Regions from separate parts of the Brevibacillus sp. SKDU10 genome, predicted to be linked through region 2. Evidence: a T-box and tRNA genes for the amino acid it is inferred to sense, from the RefSeq annotation. Region 2 holds a T-box; the other holds one or more tRNA genes.
What was found. A T-box is a leader RNA that pairs with one kind of tRNA and senses whether it is charged. The one in region 2 lies ahead of thrS (threonine--tRNA ligase), so its partner is inferred to be a tRNA-Thr.

Region 1 (7,781 bases), on a different contig from region 2:
ATATATCAAACCGTCACTCCAGAACCAGCGGGGCCATTATTTCAAAAGCTGGATCTATCGGTATTCGATAGCTTGGATATTCCCAAAAGCTACTACTACCTCACAGAGGATATAGCGGTTCCACAAGGGGAGCAGTATGGATGGCATCCACACATGTCCAACCGACTTGGATTGTTTCGGTTAATTAAATCAAAAGGGGATCACATGACATCCTTCTATACCATGCCGTCCATGATTGCAAAAAATCTGGTCAGAGCAGGTAGAGATTAATGAAAATGTAAGGTATTTTTGCTCTACTTGATCTATTTTGCTTGGCTTATTCCAAATTGTTTTGGAGTAAGTCTTTTTTGTAAAAAAATTTATTTTCCCTATAAGATTTTTGCTTCATTTTGAATAGCAAGGATAGAAGGATTTTACGTAAAGATTTTCTCTTTACCAACGCTCCATTTAATGCCATAATGTCGCCATACAGTGTCAATAATAGACAGGAGTGAAATGAAAGAATGAAACGCATTACTTTTCAAACCCCGGACGAGCTTGCCGATTATGGACGTGAGCGCGATGTAGCAATCACTGTGGAATATCGCGATGAAAATGGAAAGCAACGTCAAGTGATCCTATCTGATGAACGTTTAGCCGAAATTGGAGAGTATTTGGCAAAACCAAATGCTATGGCGTATTTTAAAGAGGAGAAAATCTTCTATGAAGTAATGGCTGCATGGCTTCGAGCCTGATAAGAGTAGCACGTCGTATCTGAAGACATACTCGATATGGCGTTTTTGCGGGTTTATAAGGTTGTTTATTTGGTTGGATGTACGTCCAACCTTAGCTTTATATCGCCTGAATATTCTGTCGATAATAAAGAACCGGGATTTAGCATTACAAGTTGGGATTAGCTATCAGGTTGTATAAAAAAAGCGTACGACAAACATAGCTTTATACATATTTTCATACACAAAAAGCCGATCCGCTTACAGCTCAAGCATAGAAATATCACCCGTGTATTTCTGTCGGTTCAAAATCCTGCTGAGTACGAAACCAAATGTTTAGATCATTGATTGTACTCGCTAACTCAGCAATTTCAGAATTAAGCTCACACGAACGTTCAAAATTCTCTTCCTGATAGAGCTCCGCTTGTTTTTTGTTAATAACAGCTTCAAGAGCGATCACGCGATCTGGTATTCTAGAACGAATTTCTTCCCATTGCAACAAGATATCGGCCCTCTCAGCAGGATCGTATTCTTCCCATTCCAAATAGAGAAAGGGAAGGAGAATGCCAAGCCGCTCCTCATGTTTGAATTCATAGCGTACCACGTATCTGACTCCCTTCAGCAAAGCATGCTATAATTATCGTATACGAAAAAGAGCAAATAATATAGAGCTATGCTACATAAAACTGCAAATATAGAAAAGCTGATGTATGCAGGATACAGTTATATGAAAGGAATATAATATGAATCAAAAATCTAGAGTCTTAATAGATGCAGATGCTTGTCCCAAAAAGGCTCTCCAGATAGCAGTCGAGCTATGTCAACAATACGGCTATGAGCTGATTACCTTCGCTAGCTATAACCATCAATTTCAGCATGATAATCATGTGGTTGTAGATGCAGGCTCACAAGCAGTGGATATTCGTTTAACGAATGAAGCGAAAGCAGGCGATATCGTGGTGACGCAGGATATTGGTTTGGGCGCTATGGTAATGGGGAAGGGTGCCAGATCCCTGACGCCACATGGTAAAATTTTTACTTCGGATAGCATTACGTTTGATTTAGAAGTACGTAATGAAAAGGCGAGATTCCGGCGTGGCGGTGGACGGACAAAAGGACCGCACGCTAGGACCCCATTGGATGACCAACATTTCCGGGAAGCACTGACGCACCTGATGCAGGAGGGAGGCGAGTAGTGATGAAAAAAGACAGGATGCAAGACGCCTCACCCTTTCATAGCAGGTTTTCTCTATTGATAGCAGCTATTTTATTTATCGCTTTCTTTTGGATAACCTATCTTGTCATTGGGCTCGGTTCTAGTGTGATGGATGAATGGGGCATCATGATGAGTAAGGAAGTACGCAAGCCCTACTTAACGATTATTATGCATGCTATTACCCAATTGGGAGATGTGTACATTTTAGTGATTGTGGTAGTCCTGTTTGTCACAGGCTGGTGGAAAAAACATCGGGTAGAGTCCTGGTTTTTTCTGGGAACGCTTGCTTTGGGGTTTTTAGGAAAAGAAATTCTCAAAAGAACGATTATGCGCGAGCGGCCTATCGATGTAAATTTGATTGATCTTCCGTCCTCATGGTCCTTCCCTAGTGGACATACGACCTTTAGTACCTTATTTTTTGGAATGGGAGCCTATTTGCTATGGAAGCATCAGCGTGGGCGTACAAACGCATGGATTTGGCCGATGATAGGCATTGCCATTCCTTTATTGGTTGGATGCAGCCGAATTTATTTAGGAGTCCATTTTTTCAGTGATGTTGTGGCAGCTTGGTTATATTCTGCTGGATGTATCCTCGTATCAGCCTATTTGTATGAAAGAAGACAGGTACGAGCCATAAATTAAGTAAGGATTAAAAAAAGAAGTAGCCAAACGAACTCTGTTGACATATAAATGGGAAGTATGGTAGGGTAAATATTAATTGTTGCATTTATCTGACTATTCCTCAGCAGCTCAATGGTGGAGCAACCGGCTGTTAACCGTAGGCTGGCTGTTCGAGTCCGTCCTGAGGAGCCATGCTCCTGTAGCTCAGTCGGTAGAGCGTTTCCATGGTAAGGAAGAGGTCGCAGGTTCGATTCCTGTCGGGAGCATTCCTTTCACCGTTATAGATTGATGAGGCGTGACCTAGCAGGGTAGCGTCTCTTTTTATTGAAAAAATTATTTTTTACAGTTTTACCGTTGCTTTTTTCTGGAAAAAAGCGAAATCTGTGTTACAATGATATGCATAAACACTTATATCGTGTTGGTATGCGTCAGCCTGCAAAAGAGTTGTTACTTTTGAGAACGATACACGGCTGGAAGTGTCATTCTTCTTCAAAAAACTTCTTACATGGTGAAACCTTTTACCTGTCTGATCGTATACCTTACTTGTCAGTCGAAAAGAGAGGGGAATACATTTTATTATGAAAAGAAACAAGCTATTGATGGTCTTCATGGCATTAGCATTAATGTTTACGACCGTTGGAATAAACGCTCATGAAGTAGACGCAAAACGCGGTGGTGGATACAAGTCTGGTTCGAAATCATTCCAACCTACACAAAGTACAACTACTCCGAAATCTAATGCAAAGCAAGATCAAAACGTAAACAGCAAAACAAACACTACTGCACCAGCAGCAAATACTGCTAGCAAAAGCGGCGGTTTCATGAAAGGCTTATTGTTTGGCGGATTGGCAGGTATGTTGTTTGGTGGTCTGTTAGGTCACCTAGGAGGTTTTGGAGCGTTTGCTGCCGCATTATTGAATATCCTTATGTTAGTAGGGATTGTCTTGCTGGTGGTTCGTCTCTTCCAGATGGTGCGAAATAATAAAAACAATAATAAATATAAGGAACAGGAAAACCGATGGAAACAATAAGACTATTAGAACAGGATCTTATTAATGCAATTTGTCTTTACATTGCTGAGAAAAGAGAGATCGAACCTTATCAAGTAAATGTCGAACTGATGTGGGATGAGGAATATGGTTATTCTGCCGAAGTGAATGCGAACGGGCGGGAGCAGGTTCTGATTGAGGCCAATATGTTAGAGGCCCTGCGCAAGTACTTGCGTGATCAGATGGAACTAGATCCATTTTCAGCTCGAATTCAGCTAGATATTGATGATGAAGAGGGCATGATCGCTCTTGTTTCCTACAACGAATGATGAAAAGCCACGTGGAGCTTCTACACTCTGCGTGGCTTTTTCCTTGTGTAGCCATATTTACAGGTAGCCTGTTACGACTTTTTGGCTTCTCTTGTATCATTCATAAATAAACGCCAGAAGTAGAGAAAGCCCGGAGTCAGAATAGCAAAACCTACGATATAGACAACAAACATAGCTCGAAAATTATTCGGATGGGTGAAGCCTGATTCAATCGTAACATCTGGATAAACCAAATAAGGAAGATGGGCTATACCATAGGCATAGCTGGCTAACAGGTACTGAATGATAGCAGCAATGGTAGCAAGACGTGGGAAGCTAAGCCAGCCTTTTCGTCTAGATGTACCATATAACGATATGTAGGAGAGTAGGAAAAAGCCAGCAGAAGCGACGAGCCAGCCAGTCTGAGAACGCAAATTGGCATAAATCCACGAGGCCTCGTTGGACATGGTAATTACGACCGCAATGGCCAGCCCAATTGTGATAGGACCTACAATCCGAGCATCTCTGCGATAAATTTGAAATGCTTCCCGTTCGCCAAGAACATTGGAAAAATCGGCTAGCAAAAGTGAGGAGAGAAAAAGAGTACTAGTAATCGCCAGCCCAATATACATATATTCATGTGGACTAGAAAACAGTCTGAGTAGCTGAAGCTGTTCGTAGCCGTTTTCAAGTGTAATAAAACCGCCCTGTGTGATTGGCAATACACTGATTAATAGGGCAGGAATCAAGATACCCGTAATGCCTGAGATTATCGACATCATTTTACGATAATCCTCTACTACATGAGAAAAAACCAAGAAGGCACTTCGCAACAACAGCAAGAGCAATATTAAACTGCCAGGTATAATCAATACAGTACCTAACGTATAGGTAGCTCCTGGGAAAAAGGTAACAAGTGCTATGACGATCAGCACGATAAAGACATTCGTTACTTCCCAGGAGGGAGAGAGGTAACGATTAGCGATTTGGGTTGCTTTGGTCTGCTCGCGATCCCGATAAATCATAGACCAAAAGCCCGCACCAAAGTCGATGGAAGCAGCGACCGAATAGATAAAGACGAACCCCCACAACATGGTAACTGCAATAATGGTATCACTCATGCTTCTCCCTCCAAGCTGATGGGATGTCGGCGGAAATAATAACGGAAGACTAGGATTGTTGCGATAGCCATGAACAGATAGATTCCTAAGAATAACAGAAATAGCGTACCTAAGCCCTGTGACTGGGTAGTAGCATCTGCTGTTTTCATCACACGATATAAAATCCAAGGCTGACGGCCGGTACATGCGAAAATCCAGCCAGCCTCAATACCTAGCATAGATAAAGGACCACTTAGGACAAAAATCCACAATACCCATCGAGGATAATGAGAATGCTTGAGCCATTTTTTCCAAGCAAAACCGATAAAACCGACGAAAATGAGTGCACCACCAACCAAGACCATAAAATTAAAGAGGGTATGGACAAAGAGTGGAGGCCATTCGTCCCGTGGGAAATCATTTAGCCCTACGACCACCTCATTTGGTGTATTTCCCGCTAGCACACTTAGCAACCAAGGAATTTCAAGTCCATATTTTACTTGCTGTGTCGCCTCATCTGTGATTCCACCAATAACAAGAGGAGCATGGGACTGTGTCTCAAATAAGCCCTCTGCCGCGGCCAATTTTTCTGGTTGATATTGATGCAAATGCTGAGCAGAATCATGTCCATTGATCCCTGTCAGTAAGGAAAATGTACCACCGATGACCAGCCCCATTAATAAGGCTTTTTGATGAAAGGCATACTCACGAGAGGTTTTATTGACCTTCAGCATTTTATAGGCCGCGATCGATGCAATGATAAACGCACCTGTCATATAGGCGGAAACAACTACATGCCCGGCTGTAACAAAAAAGCTAGGGTTAAAAAATGCTTTCCAAGGGTCGACGTCAACCACTTCTCCATTGACCAAATGAAAGCCGGTCGGAGTCCCTTCAAAGGCGTGAACATTGGTAATGAGCACAGCGGAAGCAGTGGCTCCAATTAAAACAAGTAGTACGCTTACAATTCGCATTTTGGGAGATAGACGATGTGCTGCATACACATAAATAGATAAAAACAAGGCTTCTAAAAAAAAAGCAAAGATTTCAATTTGGAATGGGAGAGAGATAACCTTGCCGACGACTTCCATAAAACCTGGCCATAGTAAGGATAATTGCACACCTGAGATCGTTCCAGAGGGAATAGCGATACCAAGTAAAATGGCCTGTCCCTTGGTCCAGCGCTTTGCCATAAGTGAATAGTCGGTGTCCTTTGTGCGCTGATACAACAGCTCTGCGATTAAAATCATTAACGGTAAGCCAACGCCAAGCGAAGCAAAGATAATATGAAAGCCCATCGTCATACCAAAGGTGCTTCTGGCGATCAGAATTTGATCCATATCCCATCAACCTTTCTCCGTAACAAGTTCCTCCTTACCTTTGCATTATTTTCCTGTTATTATGCATGAAGGTTGGAAAAAGGCTCCATTTTGCTTTGGGATAGCTACTTGATTTCTAAGGAAAATCGTGCTACAATATTTTTACACAAATCCTAATTTTGCGGTCATGGCGGAATTGGCAGACGCGCTAGATTCAGGTTCTAGTGGTGGCAACACCATGGAGGTTCAAGTCCTCTTGTCCGCACCAATCATATATGCGGGTGTAGTTCAATGGTAGAACTCCAGCCTTCCAAGCTGGTCGCGTGGGTTCGATTCCCATCACCCGCTCCATAGTTTTATTTGTCAAAAGCCTTGTATATCAAGGCTTTTTTTATTTTATCTCTCTGTATATGTTTCTCAAAACCCAACTTTGGTGACGAATTGAGGAGGACTAAATTTATTCGGGTTAAGTGTATCAATCGTTCTGCCGTCTCTCGATTCATCTTACTCGTAACATGGGTATAGATATCGGCATTTGCTTCGTTGAAAGTTTGGTATGTCATAAAACGTTCTTGGATGTCTTTTAATTTTACACCGCTTTCAAGCAGAAAAATGGTGTTTAGTGATATACATGTGGTCACTCTTCTTAAGGTTATATTTGAAATGACCTTCGCATAATGATAATATAGCCATATAGCTATATGGTAATTATAAAAGGAGGCATTTATTCACATGGATTTAATCCAACTTTCTTTGGCTCTAAAAGCATTAGGTGATCCAACCCGGCTTAAAATCATTGCCTTATTAAATCAAAGAGATTGTTGCGTATGTGAATTAGTCCCGATCTTTGGAATTTCTCAACCTTCGATATCTAGGCACATGAGTCGTTTAAAGAACGAGAATTTAGTAAATGAAACACGGAAAGGTCAATGGGTCTTCTACTCTTTGAATCGTTCAACAATGAAGCAAATTGGCTTATCTCTAGCACAGTTACCGGATTGCACTTCAGATTTTGAGAAATTAAAAGAAGCAAACTTACAGATTACTTGCGATTAAACCCTCTACTAAAAAGAAATGTAAGGGAGATTGTAACGATGAGTAATGTGGGGAAAAAACGTCTTTCGTTTTTAGATCGCTACCTAACACTTTGGATTTTTCTGGCTATGGGTATTGGGGTTGGCCTTGGGTTTATCTATCCACAGTTTGTTACTGGGTTAAATAGCTTACAGGTGGGAACCACATCCATTCCTCTTGCAATTGGACTTATCTTAATGATGTACCCACCACTTGCTAAGGTGCGTTATGAAGAAATGGGAAGAGTATTTAAGGATACCAAGGTTTTAATCCTTTCTCTTGTTCAAAACTGGATTATCGGCCCAATTTTAATGTTTAGTCTTGCCATCTTATTCCTATCAGATAAGCCAGAGTACATGATCGGCTTAATTATGATTGGCTTGGCACGTTGTATTGCTATGGTAATTGTTTGGAATGATCTTGCCAAAGGAGACACGGAATATG
Region 2 (7,781 bases):
TTTTCATTTTAGGCATTGGGAAATCCTCCTGTCTCGTATCCTATTTTTCCGATTTCGGAGTTGGAGCTAAGATCATAATCATGCTACGACCTTCAATTTTTGGTTTGCGTTCAACCGTTGCTACTTGTTCACAAGCGGCTGCTACACGTTCCAGCACCTGTTGTCCGATTTCAGAGTGGGTAATTTCACGACCACGGAAACGAATCGTACATTTCACTTTGTGTTCTTCACCCAGAAACTTTAGCACATTGCGAAGTTTCGTTTGGAAATCGTGTTCCTCAATGTTAGAGGAAAAACGAACTTCCTTCAGCTCAACAATTTTTTGATTCTTGCGAGCTTCTTTCTCCTTTTTCGATTGCTCATACTTGAACTTACCAAAGTCCATGATACGGCAAACGGGAGGTTTTGCTGTAGGAGCTACGTTTACAAGATCTAAATCAGATTCTTGTGCAATACGTAATGCTTCTCTTAGTGGTACTACACCTAGTTGGTCACCGTTAGCACCAATTAAGCGTACTTCTCGAGCACGAATCGCCTCATTTACCAACATTTGATCCTTGCTAATGATTTGCCACCTCCATAGTCTTTCGAGAGCAAAAACGGATAATAGAAAAGCTGGTCTTGCATAGTTGAAAGCTTTTCATAAGCATGTGGCGATCAATGATCATCAACCGCCACATACATAAAAATGCGGACGCTATAGCGCCCGCATTTAATCTCACCTTTAGCAAAACAACGAATCAATCGGAGGCTTTGCATACGTTAGACCCGTCAACTGTCCAGCTAGACGTCGATTCAGGTGAGAAGCTGGGCGCTTCTGCTTCAATCTCGAAATGTGAAGTTATCACACCCAGTAATTTTACATAACAACTAGGTATTTGTCAAGCTTTGCATCTTATTTTCTCTCTAAAATCTCGTTTTGAAGATGAGCCAACACTTCAGCAACTGGCTTGCTGCCTAGATCGCCTTCTCCACGTTTGCGTACGGATAAAGCTCCCTCTTCCATCTCTTTTTCCCCGATAACCAGCATGTACGGGATTTTTTGCATTTGAGCTTCGCGGATTTTGTAACCAATTTTTTCATTACGAGAATCCAGTTCAACACGAATACCTGCTTGCAGCAATTGCTTGCGCACTTCCTCTGCATAAGGAACATGCACTTCGTTAATTGTCATCAAACGCGCTTGGATTGGTGCAAGCCAAGTTGGGAACGCTCCACCATAGTGCTCCACCAAGATACCAATAAAGCGGTCAAGTGAACCATACATAGCACGGTGCAGGACAACTGGACGATGCTTTTCATTATCCTGACCAATATAGCTTAGGTCGAATTTCTCAGGTAATTGGAAGTCTAGTTGAATCGTTCCGCATTGGTGACTACGTTTCAGAGCATCTGTAATTTGGAAGTCAATTTTAGGACCATAGAATGCCCCATCGCCTTCATTGATTTCGTATTCCATTCCTAGCTCATCCAATACGTTTTTCAGAGAGTTCTCTGCAATTTCCCATAGCTCATCAGAACCCATGGAATCCTCTGGACGAGTAGATAGCTCTACACTGTATTTAAAGCCAAATACGCTGTAGATTCTATCAATAAGTTGGATCATGCCTTTGATTTCTGCTTCGATTTGATCAGGACGAACGAATACGTGTGCATCATCCTGACAGAACGTACGAACGCGTAACATACCATTTAGTGCCCCAGAGAACTCATGACGGTGCACCTGCCCAAATTCGGAATAACGAATCGGTAGATCGCGATAAGAATGCATCTCGTTTTTATAAATCAGCATGTGCCCTGGACAGTTCATCGGTTTAAGGGCAAAAGTTGTATTGTCTACTTCAGAGAAATACATATTCTCATGGTAGTGATCCCAGTGACCAGATTGCTCCCATAAGCGTTGGTTCATCATGAATGGTGTACGAACTTCCTCGTATAAAGCTAGGTCCTGCAAACGACGTGAGAATTGCTCTAGCTCGTTGCGGATCGTCATACCATTTGGCAGATAGAAAGGCATACCTGGTGCTTCTTCAGAGAACATGTACAAGCTTAGTTCTTTTCCCAATTTACGATGATCACGTTTCTTCGCTTCTTCTAAGAAGTGCAAGTGTTCATCTAGTTCTGCCTTTTTCGGGAACGCTGTGCCGTATACGCGTTGTAATACTTGGTTATCCGAGTTACCACGCCAGTAAGCACCTGCTACACTCATCAATTTGAACGCTTTGATTACCCCAGTGGAAGGCAAATGTGGTCCACGGCATAGGTCAAAAAATTCACCCTGATGATACATTGTAATGACGGAACCCTCTGGTAAATCACGAATCAATTCTAGCTTCAAATGATCATTTAATTCACCAAAGATGCGTAATGCTTCTTCACGACTTACTTCTTTACGCTCAATCTTTAAGTTTTCCTTGATGATTTTGTTCATTTCAGCTTCCAATTTGATTAAATCCTCAGGAGTTAAGCTAACAGGGATATCCATGTCGTAGTAAAAACCATCTTCAATAACAGGACCAATCCCCAATTTCACATCGTTTCCAAATACACGCTTTACTGCCTGAGCTAGCAAATGGGCTGTACTGTGGCGGTATACCTCTAGGCCATCCTTAGTATCTAACGTCACAATTTCCACGTTTGTATCTTCATGAATAGGTGTAGTTAAATCTACAACTTTTCCATTTACTTTTCCTGCTACCGCTTTTTTCTTCAAGCTGGTGCTAATGGACCCTGCAATATCTTCAATTGTTACGCCCGCTTCGTATTCACGAGTAGAGCCGTCTGGCAGAGTTACTTTTACTTGCGCCATTTTCATAACTTCCCTTCCATATGTGTATCTTTTACCCGAGTCATCTCAGGCTTGAAAAAATAAAAAAACGCTCAATCCCAAAAGGGACGAGCGCTATTTCTCGTGGTACCACCCTAGTTCAGACTTATCCTCTAAAGCATGGATAAATCCCTCTACGTAAACGATAACGGCTTCACGCCGGCTAACCGATACTAGGCAAAATGCCGTTCCCAGTTGCTACTCGAAGGTGGTAAATCATTGTTCGCTGCGTGGTGAGCTTTCAGCCATGGCTCTCCTCTCTATAACGCTAAAACAAGATTCTTGTCCTTCTCACTGTATTTGACTCTTATTACTTATGTATTATAGTGACTGGAGAATTGGAAGTCAAGATTTCCAGGAGTCGTTAAACAATGAGCACAACTCACACACGCTAATACACGATCTCCAAATACAGCCCGCATTGTTTGCATCAAAACGTTGCTATCTTCCACCCCGTGTATAACGATCTTCTCCGGTGCAAGCGCAATTAATGCACTCATGATATGATCCTCTTGTCGATCCGGTCTAAACCCTAAAATGGTATCTAATTGGCTTAGGTCTATTTTGGCATCGTCTTGATCGTACATAATGAATTCTTGCGTTTCCCGCAGCACAACATGAACGAGCGGATAACGATGCTCTTGTTTCGATACAAAGAAGCGCAGTAATTCGACAAACTCCTGATATTCCTTATCCTGCTGATATTGCTGCAATCCCATTTCAAAGGCCTTGTCCAACAGGATGCGATAATTTTTCAAGCGGAATTTCACAAAACCTTCCAAATATAGGTACTGTTCTTCATCCAGATAGCGGAATACCTGTTCGTAAATTGCCGCTTTGCGCGTAGATCGGTTCATATTTTCCCGTACTTCGTCTAACTCATGGAATACAAATTGAATATAAGGATAAATTTCGTCAAACTTATGAATAAACGCTCCTTTTGCTTTTCGTTTTAAAAAGGTGCGCAACAATTCTACTTCTATAACCTGCACAGTCCATTCAGTAACCAGTAAAGCAACAAAGGAAGCCATATATTCTAAGGTCTCACAGGTATACTCTTCCCGTGACCAACTCACAAAGCGAAACTGCGTATGACATCCATGCTCCTCTACTCGACATTCGATGCGAACAGGGGATGTATCTATTTTCTCCTGCATGCTCTGGAGAATATGGCAGAACCTCTCAATGTAATGTTGATTTGTTGTTTGTAGGAATACGGATACTGTTTGCACGTGGTTCACCCCCCACCCGTTTATACAATCAGTATATGCCCAAGCCTTGGCGATATACTTTTAAACCATTGGAAAAACCATCAAACGAACGCTACGTTCATCTGACGGTTTTATCGAGTAAAAAGGGTGCTAGCAAACTGCAAATATTTTATTTTTGTGACTCATGAAAATCTCAGGCTTTATTTAATTAGCCATTTTATACTGTTCATTTGTCAATTCCCAATTACCTTTTAATCCGCTGGTAATGTAGACATTTTTGTCTTTTGTAATAAAAATCGCCTCGACATGGGGCAAGCTTTCCATAAATGACATGCCTTTTTCAAGCCCTAATGCAAAACCGGTCGTTGACAATGCGTCTGCATCGGCAGATTCATTCGTGATAATGCTAACGCTAAACAGATTATTGTCCACAGGAAATCCTGTAGCTGGATTTAAAATATGATGATAATGCTTACCATTTTCTTCAAAATAACGTTCATAAATTCCTGAAGTAACTACTGTCTTATTTGTAACCTTCAACTTTCCTAATTGATTGCCACGGTTGCGATCAGGATCTTGAATACCAATCACCCAATCCTTTCCATCCGGTTTCTTTCCCAATGCTACTATATTTCCACCTAAATCAATAATGGCACTGTTAAAGCCTTTTTCTGTTAAATAGGCAGCAATTTGGTCAGCAGCATATCCTTTGCCTATTCCACCTAGATCAATCGCCATGCCCGGCTGTTTTAAAAACACCGTTCTTTTAGCATCATCTAAGACAATTTGATGATAATCAATCACCTGTAATGCCTCTTTAAGCTTCTCCTCGGAAGGTACCTTAGCATTATCCTGCCCAATATTCCATAAACTCACTAATGGACCGATCGCTGGATCAAATTTCCCCGCTGATAGCTCTGCAAATTTCACGGCTTTCTTGATTACTCCATACGTCTCCTCAGATACAGGAACTGCTTGTTTTCCCGCTTGTTCATTGATTCGATAAACCTCACTGCCTTGCAGGGTGCGGCTTAAATGGAATTCGATTTCTTTCATGCGGGCTTCCAGATCTTTAAAATGCTTGTCTGTCACTTGGTCATCATATACACGTACAGTCACAATCGTGTCATAAATAAAAAAGCTTTCAGAATGTGGTTGGATTGCATTTTTCACAATTTCTTCATCAGGTTTAGAGACACAGCCATTTACGATGAGACTGAATAGTAAAAAAAACAGAAGCGCAAATTTGGGTTTCATGTTGCCAGTCCTCCGCTGTCTTTTCCCGTCTCGAGCCAAAAGTAAGGTCATTACGGGAGTTTTACCCGCTCTTATCCAAAGAATCACTCTTGTAAACGTAGACTTTCGGACAAAAGTGAACGTGGCGCATTATACCACTAGAATAATATTTTGGAAAGGAAGAGTATCACACCTCCATATTTTAGATCGTGTATAATACGTATTGACATTGCATGATTAGAAAATGAGAAAAAATGATAACAGGAGACAAAAACATGAAACGAGCGGATTTTATTTTAATTGGCATTGTGCTCGTCGTGGCTCTGGCTTTTCTTGTGCCTCGTTCCTTTCATACAGATTCAAGTGAAAAAATGCACAATGTCCATAAAGTAGCAAAGATTACCGTAAATAACCAATTATACAAAACCATTGAACTCACCAAAGAAGAACAAACCATTAAGCTTGATACTGAGCACGGCCAAAATATCCTGAAGATACATGATTATGGCATAGAAATGGTTGATGCCGATTGTGATGATAAGGTTTGCCTATCCTTCGGGTTTATCACTGATCCTAGTCAAACCATCGTTTGCTTGCCTCATCGCGTATTGGTGGAAATCGTTTCAGATGAAGGAGCTGACGTAGATGGCCTTGCCAAATAATTCTTCACAGGTAAATACCCAATCACAGGTATTAAAAAAAGCAGTGATTATCGCCATCTTCGCTGCAGTATCTGTGGTGCTTGGATTGATCGAATCAACCCTCCCCATTAACTTGCAATTGCCCGGGGCCAAGCTTGGACTAGCTAACATCATGGTGCTTTCCTGCCTGTATTTTTTATCTGGCAAGGACGCCTTTACCCTGATCATCTTAAAAACGCTGTTAACAGCCATGATTTTAGGTACGTTCTCCAGTTTTTTATTTAGTTTTTTTGGCGCTGTATTTAGCTTCATCGTTATGTTCGGATTAATGAAGCTAACCGGAAAATCCTTTAGCCTGATCGGGATTAGTATTCTAGGTGGGGTGGCACATAATATTGGACAGTTAACTGCGGCTGTGCTTATTTTTCAGACAAGCAAAATATTTTATTATCTGCCAGCCTTACTCGTAACAGGAATTCTTACCGGAGTATTTATTGGCATTGCTGTCCGTTATTTAATTCGTTCTTTATCCAAGATGGCTTTATTTCAGCCTTACGTTCCAGTCGACTAAGAATCAGTACATCCGAAAGCAGGTGAAGGCGTTGTCCCAACAACCATTGATTCAGCTTGAATCGGTTTCGTTTCAATTTCCAAATCAGCCTCCTCTTCTCACAGATATTTCTTTGCAAATCAAGCAAGGGGAACGCGTCGCCATCGTAGGGCATAACGGGTGCGGAAAATCCACTTTAGTTAAATTGCTGAATGGTCTGCTCCGACATACGCAAGGAGAAATTCGGGTGGGAGGGCAAGCTTTATCGGATGACAGCTTGCCGAGTATTCGCCGGCAGATTGGCATGGTCTTTCAAAATCCTGAAAATCAATTTGTGGGAACAACCGTTGCTGATGATATTCTGTTTGGGTTAGAAAATATGTGCTTGGAACGCTCTGTTATGCACGATAGATTAACCCACTACGCTGAAAAATTACATATTACGCATTTTTTACATAAACATCCAGATGAGCTGTCTGGTGGACAAAAACAACGAGTAGCGATCGCTTCCATACTTGCTATGCAGCCGAGGATCATCATTTTTGACGAGGCTACCTCAATGCTTGATGAAACAGCGAAAAACCAGATCGGAAAACTAATCGATGAATTACATTTGGAAGGCGCTTACACAAGCTTGTCCATCACCCATGATGCAGAAGAAATCTTAGCGGCTGATCGAGTAATAGCTCTAGCTGGTGGGAGATTACTGGCTGACACTACACCCCTTGAATTATTTTCCCAACCAGATTGGATTGCTGCTTGCCATCTCGATTTGCCTTTTACTTTGGCAGTAAGTCAGATGATTCATGATTTACATCCAGAAATACCTGTTCATTCAGATGAACAAGCTTTGATGGAGGACTTATGGCGATTCACTTTCATGAAGTAACCTACTCGTATCAACTTGGAGATTTGTTTCAGGAAACTGCTTTGGACAATATCCACGTAGGATTTCCTAGTGGCTCGTTTACAGCCATTATCGGGCCTAGCGGCTGTGGAAAATCAACTTTATTACAGCATATGAATGGCATTTTATTACCCACGAAGGGGCACGTTCACATTCTTGATCATGTCATTACCCCGCACCATTCAAAAAAAGGCATTCGCCAGCTTCGACAACGTGTTGGACTTATTTTTCAATTTCCAGAGCATCAAATGTTTGCTGATTCGGTAGAGAAGGAAATTGTGTTTGGTCCCAAAAACTACGGGGCTTCCCCCTCACAAGCAAGAGCATTAGCAGTTCAGGCTCTACATCAAGTGAATTTAGGTACAGAGTTTTTAGATAAGAATCCGTTTCAATTAAGCGGTGGTCAAAT

Region 1: it has a tRNA-Thr gene. The T-box ahead of thrS (threonine--tRNA ligase) is inferred to sense a tRNA for this amino acid. The anticodon was not compared.

The regions. Positions count from the first base shown of each region.
Region 1 is NZ_LSSO01000155.1:125,400-133,180, reverse strand. It holds gene AYJ08_RS12525 (alpha/beta hydrolase) at 1-270, shown strand, start outside; gene AYJ08_RS12520 (hypothetical protein) at 504-734, shown strand; gene AYJ08_RS12515 (hypothetical protein) at 994-1,314, opposite strand; gene AYJ08_RS12510 (YaiI/YqxD family protein) at 1,454-1,906, shown strand; gene AYJ08_RS12505 (phosphatase PAP2 family protein) at 1,909-2,568, shown strand; tRNA gene AYJ08_RS12500 (tRNA-Asn) at 2,666-2,739, shown strand; tRNA gene AYJ08_RS12495 (tRNA-Thr) at 2,741-2,813, shown strand; gene AYJ08_RS12490 (hypothetical protein) at 3,126-3,578, shown strand; gene AYJ08_RS12485 (YxcD family protein) at 3,566-3,865, shown strand; gene AYJ08_RS12480 (cytochrome d ubiquinol oxidase subunit II) at 3,937-4,965, opposite strand; gene AYJ08_RS12475 (cytochrome ubiquinol oxidase subunit I) at 4,962-6,284, opposite strand; tRNA gene AYJ08_RS12470 (tRNA-Leu) at 6,445-6,531, shown strand; tRNA gene AYJ08_RS12465 (tRNA-Gly) at 6,541-6,614, shown strand; gene AYJ08_RS12460 (ArsR/SmtB family transcription factor) at 6,996-7,319, shown strand; gene arsB (ACR3 family arsenite efflux transporter) at 7,358-7,781, shown strand, end outside.
Region 2 is NZ_LSSO01000002.1:81,561-89,341, reverse strand. It holds gene rpmI (50S ribosomal protein L35) at 1-16, opposite strand, end outside; gene infC (translation initiation factor IF-3) at 41-550, opposite strand; gene AYJ08_RS23225 (hypothetical protein) at 661-867, shown strand; gene thrS (threonine--tRNA ligase) at 896-2,809, opposite strand; T-box leader at 2,889-3,131, opposite strand; gene ytxC (putative sporulation protein YtxC) at 3,142-4,059, opposite strand; gene AYJ08_RS00445 (FAD:protein FMN transferase) at 4,243-5,295, opposite strand; gene AYJ08_RS00440 (NusG domain II-containing protein) at 5,550-5,936, shown strand; gene AYJ08_RS00435 (Gx transporter family protein) at 5,920-6,486, shown strand; gene AYJ08_RS00430 (ATP-binding cassette domain-containing protein) at 6,518-7,354, shown strand; gene AYJ08_RS00425 (ATP-binding cassette domain-containing protein) at 7,330-7,781, shown strand, end outside.